3 regions of the Mycoplana sp. BE70 genome follow, and region 1 is predicted to be linked to each of the others. Evidence: predicted binding sites of a transcription regulator. Region 1 holds the regulator's gene; each other region holds the start of a gene.
The links. Region 1 encodes LexA, which represses DNA repair genes until DNA is damaged. Its sites were predicted from a motif close to TGTTCNNNNTGTGTTCNG; they were not measured.
Positions count from the first base shown of each region.

Region 2: a site for LexA is predicted at 2,012-2,029, ahead of dnaE (DNA polymerase III subunit alpha). Genes of this name have one in related genera too.
Region 3: a site for LexA is predicted at 1,418-1,435, ahead of J2Y48_RS04160 (helicase-related protein). Genes of this name have one in related genera too.

Region 1 covers NZ_JAVDTM010000009.1:147,859-151,134, forward strand. Annotated here, with positions in the region: gene J2Y48_RS17735 (AI-2E family transporter) at 1-169, shown strand, start outside; gene J2Y48_RS17740 (YMGG-like glycine zipper-containing protein) at 442-699, shown strand; gene lexA (transcriptional repressor LexA) at 909-1,619, shown strand; gene J2Y48_RS17750 (ComEC/Rec2 family competence protein) at 1,600-3,276, opposite strand, start outside.
Region 2 covers NZ_JAVDTM010000013.1:28,438-31,713, forward strand. Annotated here, with positions in the region: gene dnaE (DNA polymerase III subunit alpha) at 1-1,752, opposite strand, end outside; gene J2Y48_RS21060 (hypothetical protein) at 2,141-2,719, shown strand; gene J2Y48_RS21065 (ABC transporter ATP-binding protein) at 2,792-3,276, opposite strand, start outside.
Region 3 covers NZ_JAVDTM010000002.1:166,208-169,483, forward strand. Annotated here, with positions in the region: gene J2Y48_RS04160 (helicase-related protein) at 1-1,222, opposite strand, end outside; gene J2Y48_RS04165 (methyltransferase) at 1,637-2,284, opposite strand; gene J2Y48_RS04170 (EVE domain-containing protein) at 2,292-2,723, opposite strand; gene J2Y48_RS04175 (YciI-like protein) at 2,729-3,022, opposite strand; gene J2Y48_RS04180 (NAD(P)H-dependent glycerol-3-phosphate dehydrogenase) at 3,037-3,276, opposite strand, start outside.

The DNA.
Region 1 (3,276 bases):
TTGGAGTTTCATGTGGGGTCTTCCGGGTGCCTTCATTGGCGTTCCCATCCTGATTTGCCTCATCGAATACGCAGCACAGGTGCCGGCGACCCGCTGGATCGCCGTGCTCCTGTCCAGTACCGTGAATGATGAAGCTGTTGCCGCTTTGGACCGCCGCGACAGGACTTGAGCCGCCTGACCGGAATGGCAGCGGATACTAGCTCACCGCGGGAACTATAACGCCGATCAACAATCGTAGTGTCAGCACAAAATCGGAAAAGCGGGCTTTTTGCCCCGTACTTGCCGGCCGCCGGTTGAGAAGAGACAGCACCAATAGCCTGCCTGGGCCGCCGCGCCACGAGCGGTTGTACCTGGCCGAAAAACCGGATTACACTTGACCGTTCGTTCGGATGGACAAGACTACGACAGGCAAGAAAATCAACGAGAGAGGAAGGAATGGACATGACCAAGATTTCCCTAGTGCTCGTTCTGGCCGGGCTCGCAGCGGTCGGCTGCACGCCAACCGAGAGGGGCGCCGGCATCGGCGCAGCCACCGGCGCCGTGATCGGCGGCGCCATCACCAATGACGTCCGCGGCGCCGCCGTCGGAGCCGCCATCGGCGGTGTTTCCGGCGCCGTCATCGGCCATGTGGCCGGACAGCCTGGTCGTTGCTACTACCGCGACCGTTACGGCCGCCGCTACGTCGCCGCGTGCCCATAACAGCCTCACCGGCCCTGTCGCTGTTGAACTGGAAAAGACCTTGTCCTTCACGAGGTCTTTTCCCGAATAATGGAAGTTCCCGCCGGGATCACGGTTGGAAATCTCGAACGAGCGCCTGCACCCTTGATTGAAATTTGCCCCCTTGCGGAACACATATGGAACAGATAGTGTCTGTTCTGGATTTGTTTCACGATTCTGGGTGACGAGCCATGCTGACCCGCAAACAACAGGAACTGCTCCTGTTCATCCACGAGCGGATGAAGGAGACCGGCATTCCGCCGTCATTCGACGAGATGAAGGATGCGCTCGATCTCGCCTCGAAGTCGGGCATTCACCGGTTGATCACAGCCCTCGAGGAGCGCGGCTTTATCCGCCGGCTGCCCAATCGGGCACGCGCGCTCGAGGTGATCAAGCTGCCCGAGGCCTATTCGCCGAGCCTGAAGGCGCGGCGCGGCTTTTCCCCGTCCGTCATCGAAGGAAGCCTTGGCAAGCCGGCGACGGCGCCCTCCCCGGCCAAGCCCGCGGCCGCGGACGGGTCGGCTTCGGTTCCGGTCATGGGGCGCATCGCCGCCGGCGTGCCGATCTCGGCTATCCAGAACAACACCCATGACATCGCGGTTCCCATGGAGATGCTCGGCGCTGGCGAGCATTATGCGCTTGAAGTCAAGGGCGACTCGATGATCGAGGCCGGGATCCTCGACGGAGATACCGTCATCATCCGCAACACCAACTCCGCCAACCCGGGAGAGATCGTCGTGGCTCTCGTCGACGACGAGGAGGCGACGCTGAAGCGCTTCCGCCGCAAGGGCGCCTCCATCGCCTTGGAAGCCGCCAATCCCGCCTACGAGACCCGCATCTTCGGCCCCGACCGAGTGAAGATTCAAGGCAAACTGGTCGGCCTCATCCGCCGTTATCACTGACCGCGTCTTCTAGGTCGAGATATGTGTTTGTCCGCCAGTCGTACAGGCGGTGCCGGCTCCAGGGGCGGTGAAGTGTCGTGACCGCGTTGCGGACGCTGTAACTTGCGCGGCCAGTCGGATCGAATGTCTGCGGCGTTATTTCAAGGGCGCCGGTGCGGCGCAGGCTGCGCGCCGAAACGAGTTGGGCCCCGGAACGGCAGGTTTCCATTCGAAGGTCTCGTGGCACGACCACGAGATCGGCACTGTCGCAGGCCGTTCCGAGAAAGGCCGGGTCCTCGACCGCGAGGACACGCCAACCGGCCGGCGCAGCACCGGCGCACCACGCCCTGCGGCGGCAGACGAATCGCTTTTCGTTGGCGGCTGTGGCGAACGCTGTACGCATGTCATCGCGCGCACGCGCCATCGCAGCAGGGTCAAGCTCCCGTTCCGCGCTCCTGCGCTGTCGCGCATCCAGGCTCGCTACTGGTGCTGCTCGGTCCGCAGAGTCCTGCGCGCGATCGATACCCGCGGCACCTCCGACCGCGGGCGCCCGTTGCGCGGCATCTTCATCGGTCAGGTACAATGGCGAACGATGGCTTTCGATGCGAAGGGCGCGACGCCATTGATCGTAGATGAAATCGGGCGGTTTCGACCGATTCGTGGCGGCCTCCCCCGCGTGACGAGCGCCACCAGCCGGCCGTCCTCCGATACGAGAAGCTCGGGCGGCGCATCCGATGGACGGACGGCCACAATGGCCACACCGAAGACGAGTGGTAGAAGGCCGATGAGCGCGAGACGGGTGCGAAGCAGGCAGATGAACCCGCCACCTGCAGCAATGAGCGCGAATGCCAGCGGGGGGCAATCTGCCGGTGACCACCTCTCCGCCCCAGCCGGCAACCCAATTGGCCATGGCGATGATCCAGTCGACGCCCCGTCCCATGATCGCCAGCGGAATGCCGTCCAGTCCGAGCGGCATGAGCAGCATGGCGATGACGGCCATCGGCATGACGATGAACGAAATGATCGGCATCGCAAGAAGGTTTCCGGCAAGGCCATAGGCCGGGATGCGATGAAAATGTCCGATGGAGTAGACGAGCGTTGCGACCCCGCCGATCAGGGACGACAGCAGAATCCCACCGGCAAACGCAGATGCAACCGAAAGGATCCGTGACCGATCACCGATCCACCTGGAGCGCCGTACGGACCAATCACGCCAGGCAGCATAGCCCGCAACCAGACCGAGGGTTGCCGCATAGGACATCTGGAAGCCGGGACCAGTGACCGCGGAAGGCGTCACCGCCAGAATGATCAGTGCCGAGAGCGCGACATTGCGCAGGCTGATGGCGGTGCGGTCGAACAGGACAGCGAACAGCATGACGACGATCATCAGCCACGAGCGAATCGCCGACACCGCCCCGCCGGAGATCAGGATATAAAGGGTGACCGTGATCAACCCGCCGATGGCTGCGATTTTTTTGATCGGGAACTGTTCGGCTGCGCCCGGAACCAGCGCCAGCAGCAGTCGGGCGCCGACCAGAAAGGTGCCCGCCGCAAGTGCCATGTTGAGCCCTGAAATCGCCAGAACGTGCGCGAGGCCCGATTGTCGCAAGGCCTCCACCGTTTTCGGGCTGATGCCGCGCTGTTCGGCCGTGATCAAGGCGGCCGAAATTGCGCCGGC
Region 2 (3,276 bases), on a different contig from region 1:
CAATCCGAGAAAGTCGAACTTCACCAGCCCCGCCTGCTCGACCCACTTCATGTTGAACTGGGTGACGGGCATGTCGGAACGCGGATCGCGATACATCGGCACAAGCCGTGACAGCGGCCGGTCGCCGATCACGATGCCGGCGGCATGCGTCGAGGCGTGCCGGTAGAGCCCTTCGATCTTCTGGGCGATGTCGAGCAGGCGGGCGACAACTGGCTCGTTCTCCGCCTCCTCCTGCAGCTTCGGCTCCTCCTCGATCGCCTTCGACAGCGGCGTCGGGTTGGCCGGATTGTTCGGCACGAGCTTGCAGATCTTGTCGACCTGGCCATAGGGCATCTCGAGCACGCGGCCGACGTCGCGCAATGCGGCGCGCGCCTGCAGCGACCCGAAGGTGATGATCTGCGCCACCTGCTCGCGGCCGTACTTGCGCTGGACGTAGCGGATCACCTCTTCGCGCCGGTCCTGGCAGAAGTCGATGTCGAAGTCCGGCATCGAGACGCGTTCCGGATTGAGGAAGCGCTCGAACAGCAGCGAGAAGCGCAACGGATCGACGTCGGTGATCGTCAGCGCATAGGCCACCAGCGAGCCGGCGCCGGAACCGCGTCCCGGACCAACAGGAATGTTCTGGTCCTTCGCCCACTTGATGAAGTCGGCAACGATCAGGAAGTAGCCGGGGAACTTCATGCGTTCGATGACGCCGAGTTCGAAATCCAGCCGCTCGCGGTAATCCTGCTCGCTGAAACCTGACGAAAGGCCGAGCGAGGCCATGCGCCGCTCCAACCCCTCCACCGCCTGGCGGCGCAGTTCCGCAGCCTCGGCCCGCTCGGCTTCCTCCGGATCGGCCGTGGCGCCGGTGAAGCGCGGCAGGATGGGCGCGCGCGTGTTGAGCACAAAGTTGCAGCGCTGGGCGATCTCGACCGTATTCTGGAGCGCCTCCGGCAGATCGGCGAACAACTCCGCCATCGCAGCCCGGCTCTTCAGATAATGGTCCGGCGACAGCCGGAAGCGATTGTCGTCCGACACCATGGCGTTGTGTGCCACCGCCATCAGCGCGTCATGCGCCTCATAGTCGTCCGGCGACGGGAAGAAGGGCTCGTTCGTCGCAACGAGAGGCAGATCATGGGCATAGGCCAATTCGATCATCCGCCGCTCGTGCCGCCGGTCATAGCCGGCGTGGCGCTGCAGTTCCACGTAGAGCCGGTTGCCGAACCGATGCTTGAGTTCCCTTAGCCGGTCCTCTGCCATCGCGGGCTGCCCGGCAGCAAATGCCATGTCGACCGGTCCGGTGGACGCCCCGGTCAGGGCAATCAGTCCCTCCGTGCCCTCGTCGAGCCACGACCGCCGAATATGGATCGCCTGGCCGCCCTCGCCCTCCAGATAAGCGCGGCTGACAAGATCCATCAAACGCGCGTAGCCGGCATCGGTGGCGACCAGAATGACGAGGGACGGCAGCTTGGCAAGCGTCTGCGCCGGGCTGCGCCGCTCCCCCTCGCCCTCGTCTTCCATGTCGATTGCAAGCTGGCATCCGATCAGCGGCTGGATGCCGTCCGCCACCGCCTTCTGCGAAAACTCGAGGGCGGCGAACAGGTTGTTCGTGTCGGTGATTGCGATCGCCGGCTGGCCGTCGCTGACGGCCTTGCCGAGGATCTTCTTGATCGGCAGCGCGCCTTCGAGCAGCGAGTAGGCCGAATGCACGCGCAGATGCACGAACTGCACGTCTCCGCGCCCTGCTTCCGTCGCCGCTATATCCGCCATGCTCGCCACCTCGATTCAACAAGCCGGAAGGATAAGCGGATTCCTGCAGCGAATGTCCAGCGGGACGCCGATCGGGCGACATTTATCCCCTGCTCGCACCGGGGCTGGACCTGGAAGAGGACACCGACGCCGGATGCCCTTACAACCCGAGGGCCAGCACCGTGAGGCTCGCTACAAACATTGTAATGGAGGCAAAAGCTGCGACATCACGCATGAATTCGGTCATCGTATGGCTCCTTTTCTCAACATGAATCTATTTTGTTCTTGTTTTGTTCCCGCGTCAAGTCCTCGTTTGTTCGGCGAAGGCGTTTCTGCATCCTGGGGTCGCAGCTGGACCGCATCGGCACAATTTTCTATGCTGATTGCCCGATCGACGCGGGGTGACCTGATGAAGTTCTTGCTACCACTCATGATTGCCATGCTGGCCCCATGCGCTGCCGCGGCCGAGGGCTTTCCCGCGGACCGGATCGTCGCGGCGGCAACCGGTGACTGGAACAGGGACGGCAATACCGACCTGGCGCTGATCGCCCGCCCGGCCGATGGAAGCGACGAGGACAACGGCGTCTTTATCTACCTCGCTAACCCTAGCGAATCGCGGCTTGAACTGAAGGTTTCGGCCCCGAACAAAATCTGGGGCAACCTGACGATGTTCGGCCAGGAGCCGGCCGTCGCAGCACTGGCGAACGGTTCGATCAAACTCACTTCACAGAACAGTTCGGTCGGGCGGGATCGCTGGAGCCAGAGCCTGACACTCGCCTATCGCAGCGGCCGGTTCGTCGTCGCCGGCTACACCTATTCGTCCTACGACACCCTCGATAACGATAACACGAGGGAATGCGACCTCAACGTCCTGACGGGCAAGGGCACCGCGAACGGAAAGCCGATCACCACGGCGGGTGCGCAGATCACGTTGGAGGATTGGAACGACGAGACCGGCCAGAGGGCTTGCGGCTTCGCATCACAATAGACGGATCCGATCTCCGAAAACGGGCCAGCTATTGCGGGGCCTGCCCCGATCTTTACCGAGACCCGGATCCCGTCAGGTCAACTCGCGGACCTTGCCATCCTCGATCGTCACGCGGCGATCCATCAGGGATGCGAGTTCGTGGTTGTGGGTGGCAATCAGCGCGGCAAGGCCCGATTGACGAACAAGGGCTTCTAGCGCCTCGAAGACATAGCCAGCGGTTTCCGGGTCAAGGTTGCCGGTCGGCTCGTCGGCCAGCAGCACCAGCGGGGCATTGGCCACAGCGCGAGCGATCGCCACGCGCTGCTGTTCGCCGCCCGACAGTTCCGACGGCCGATGCTCGGCGCGATGGCCGATCCGCATGTAGTCGAGCAACTGGCTCGCCCGCTCCCGCGCCTCAGCCTTGGGAAGCCCCGCGATCAGTTGCGGCATCATGATGTTCTCCAGCGCGGAGAATTCCGGCAGGAGGTGATGGAACTGGTAGACGAAGCCGATATCGTTGCGGCGGATGGCGGTGCGCTGGTCGTCGTTCAAACCCGCGCAGGGGCGGCCATTGATGA
Region 3 (3,276 bases), on a different contig from region 1:
CTCGCCTCACCTGTTCGGCAAGAAAGTCCTCGTTCACCGTACCCCGCCGAACCAGATCGGCATAGAGGGTAGAGATGAGATCGGCGTGCTGCGCCGGCGTTATGCGCCGATAGTCCGGCAGTGCGCAGGCTTCCCAGAGCTTTTCCACCCGCTCGGCCGTCGTCGCCATGTCCCTGATATCAGGATAGCGCGACAGATGCTCGAGCGCCTGCTGGTCGACGGCCGGCAGGGCACGAACCAGGCCGGAAACCGAAGGCGGCGCATCGAGGCTCGCCTTTAGGCTCGCGAGCGAGGCGAAATCCTGCCTCTTGGAGCGCCACTGCAGGACCTTAACCGGCTCGAACGCATGCGCTTCGATTCGCTCTACGAGTTCCGGGTCGAAGGGATCGACCCTTCCGGTTACGCCGAAGGTCCCGTCCCGAACATGACGGCCGGCACGTCCGGCGACCTGTCCGATCTCGCCCGGATTGAGATTGCGGAACTGGTAGCCGTCGAATTTACGGTCCTGCGCGAATGCGACATGGTCGACGTCGAGATTGAGGCCCATGCCGATCGCATCGGTGGCCACGAGATACTCGACGTCGCCTTCCTGGTAGAGACCCACCTGGGCGTTGCGCGTACGTGGCGACAGCGCCCCTAGAACGACGGCAGCCCCCCCGCGCTGGCGGCGGATCAGCTCGGCGATGGCATAGACCTCGTCGGCGGAGAACGCGACGATCGCCGTCCGCTGCGGCAGGCGCGTGATCTTTTTCGATCCGGCGTAGAAGAGCTGTGACAGGCGCGGGCGCTCGACGACGGTAATGCCGGGGAGCAGATGCTCGAGGATCGGCTTCATGGTCGCCGCGCCCAGGAGCAAGGTCTCGTCACGGCCGCGCAGGTGCAGGATTCGGTCGGTGAAGATGTGGCCGCGCTCGAGGTCGCCGGCAAGCTGGACCTCGTCGATCGCCACGAACGACGCCCGCGTCTCGCGCGGCATGGCTTCGACCGTGCAGACCGAATAGCGCGCCATGTGCGGCGTGATCTTCTCTTCCCCGGTGATCAGCGCGACGTTGTGGTGGCCGACCTTTTCGACCATCCGCGTATAGACCTCCCGCGCCAGCAGCCTGAGCGGCAGGCCGATCACACCCGTCTCGTGCGCCACCATGCGTTCGATTGCGTAATGGGTCTTGCCGGTATTGGTCGGCCCGAGCACCGCGGTGACACCGCGGCCGCTCAATATCATCGGTGCAGCAGACAAGGCATGCCTCGGAAAGTATCGATCGTCCGGCGCCGGTTGCGGCCCGCGCGCCGGCAACACAAATGCCCATCGCAATGCGCAATAGCAAGAGTGCTGTGCAATCTGGCGGCGTTTCTCCCGGACTGAAATGGGTTGCAGGATCTCGCAAAGCCCGATCTATCAGCCCTTTGGCGGCCGAATCAGAACACCCTGCGAACGAATCGGAGACGAAACGAAGACTCCATTCGATTCAGGTTTTGTTCCCTACAAAATATTGACCTTCATGCGACTTCGTACACCAGATGCTGAATCTTCCTCGCTACCAGGCCGAGTCAACCGCGATGAAACGCAACCTGGCCCAAAAAGCCTGTAAAGCCCTTTTTCTGGCATGCGCCAAAGATTCTTCGTCGGATGCCGGATCTACGGCAGGAAGCGCCAAACCGTCGTCCGCTTCACTTCGCTATCCTCTAGTGCGCGGGTGACGGGGACCTCGTAGGTCGCGAGCGGCGCCATCCGCTCGCGAGGGCAATAGGATCGGCCAGGATCGCCTACGAGAACCGCAGCCCCCCGCGCGGCAAGCTGCGAGAACCACGGGATCAGCGCCTCCGCAAAGGTCTTGTCGTAGAAAACGTCGCCGGCCAGCACCACGTCCCAGCCGGTATCGTCCCCAACGACGTCGTCACTGCTATAGGCCACGTCGATGCCGTTGAGCGCGGCATTCAGCCGGATCGCCGTCCCGCTCCAGGGATCGATGTCGGCGGCCCGCACCTGCGCCGCGCCGGCTAGCTTGGCGGCAACCGCGACAAGGCCGGAGCCGCTGGCGAAATCGAGCACGTTACGGCCACGTACGATCTCGGGATGATCGAGCACGTAGCGGCTAAGTCCCTGGCCGCCTGCCCAGGCGAACGCCCAGAACGGCGGCGGCAGGCCGATGTCCTCCAGTTCCTCCTCCGTCTTCAGCCACAGATCGTGAGCTTCCGACGCCAGCCGGAGCCGGATCTCCGGCACGTGCGGCGGCGCAAGCACCGAAGTGTTGTCGAGGATGAAGCGTTCGGGATCGGTCTTCACGGCCGGATCAGCGCGGCGGGTTGTCGAGCCCACCCATGCGGCAGACCTCGATCCACTCGTCTTCGGTCACGGGCTGGACGGAAAGGCGCATCGAGGTGACGAGCGACATGTTTTCCAGCTTCGGGTTCGCCTTGACGTCCTTCAACGAAACCGGGCGAGGCATATCGCAAACGGCGCGGATGTCGACGCAATCCCAGCGCGGATCATCGCCGGCCGTCGAATCCGGGTGCGACAGCGCGCAGACTTCCGTGATGCCGACGATCTCCAGCCCCTCGTTGGAGTGGTAGAAGAAGCCCTTGTCACCGATCTTCATCGCCCGCATGTTGTTGCGCGCCAGATAGTTCCGCACCCCGTTCCACTCGGTGCCCTGCTCGCCCGCGTCCTTCTGCATGGCCCAGGACCACTTGAAGGGCTCGGACTTGTAAAGCCAGAAAGCCATGCCCCTTATGCCTCCGGATTGTTGAAGACCCAATTCCAGGCCTTCACCTCGACATTGGCGAACAGCCCGGCCTTGGCATAGGGATCCGCCTCGGCGAGCGCCCGTGCCGCTTCGATCGTCTCCGCCTTGACGACGACGAGGCTGCCCGTCGGCTTGCCGTCATCCCCGAGGAAGGGACCGGCAAAGGCCAGCTTGCCCTCTTCATTCAGCTTGTTGAGATAGGCCAAGTGCTCGGGACGGGTATCAAGCCGCACCTGCAGGGCGCCAAGCTTGTCCGTGCACAAAAAGGCGAAATGCATGTCGTCTCCTTTGCTCAAAATTCCTGGGTGATGGGGCGGGTCATCAAGGCACTGATGGCCGTTGCCAGATCCAGCTTGCCATCGACGATCGCCGCGACCGCATCGGTGATCGGCATGTCGACGCCCCGCTCGGCCGCAACCTTCGATGCGACGCTCGCTGCAAAGGCCCCTTCGACAAGCTCCCCCGCCCAACCACCAGCATTGCCCTGTTTTCCGAGCGCAATGCCGAAGCGGAGGTTTCGCGACTGATGGCT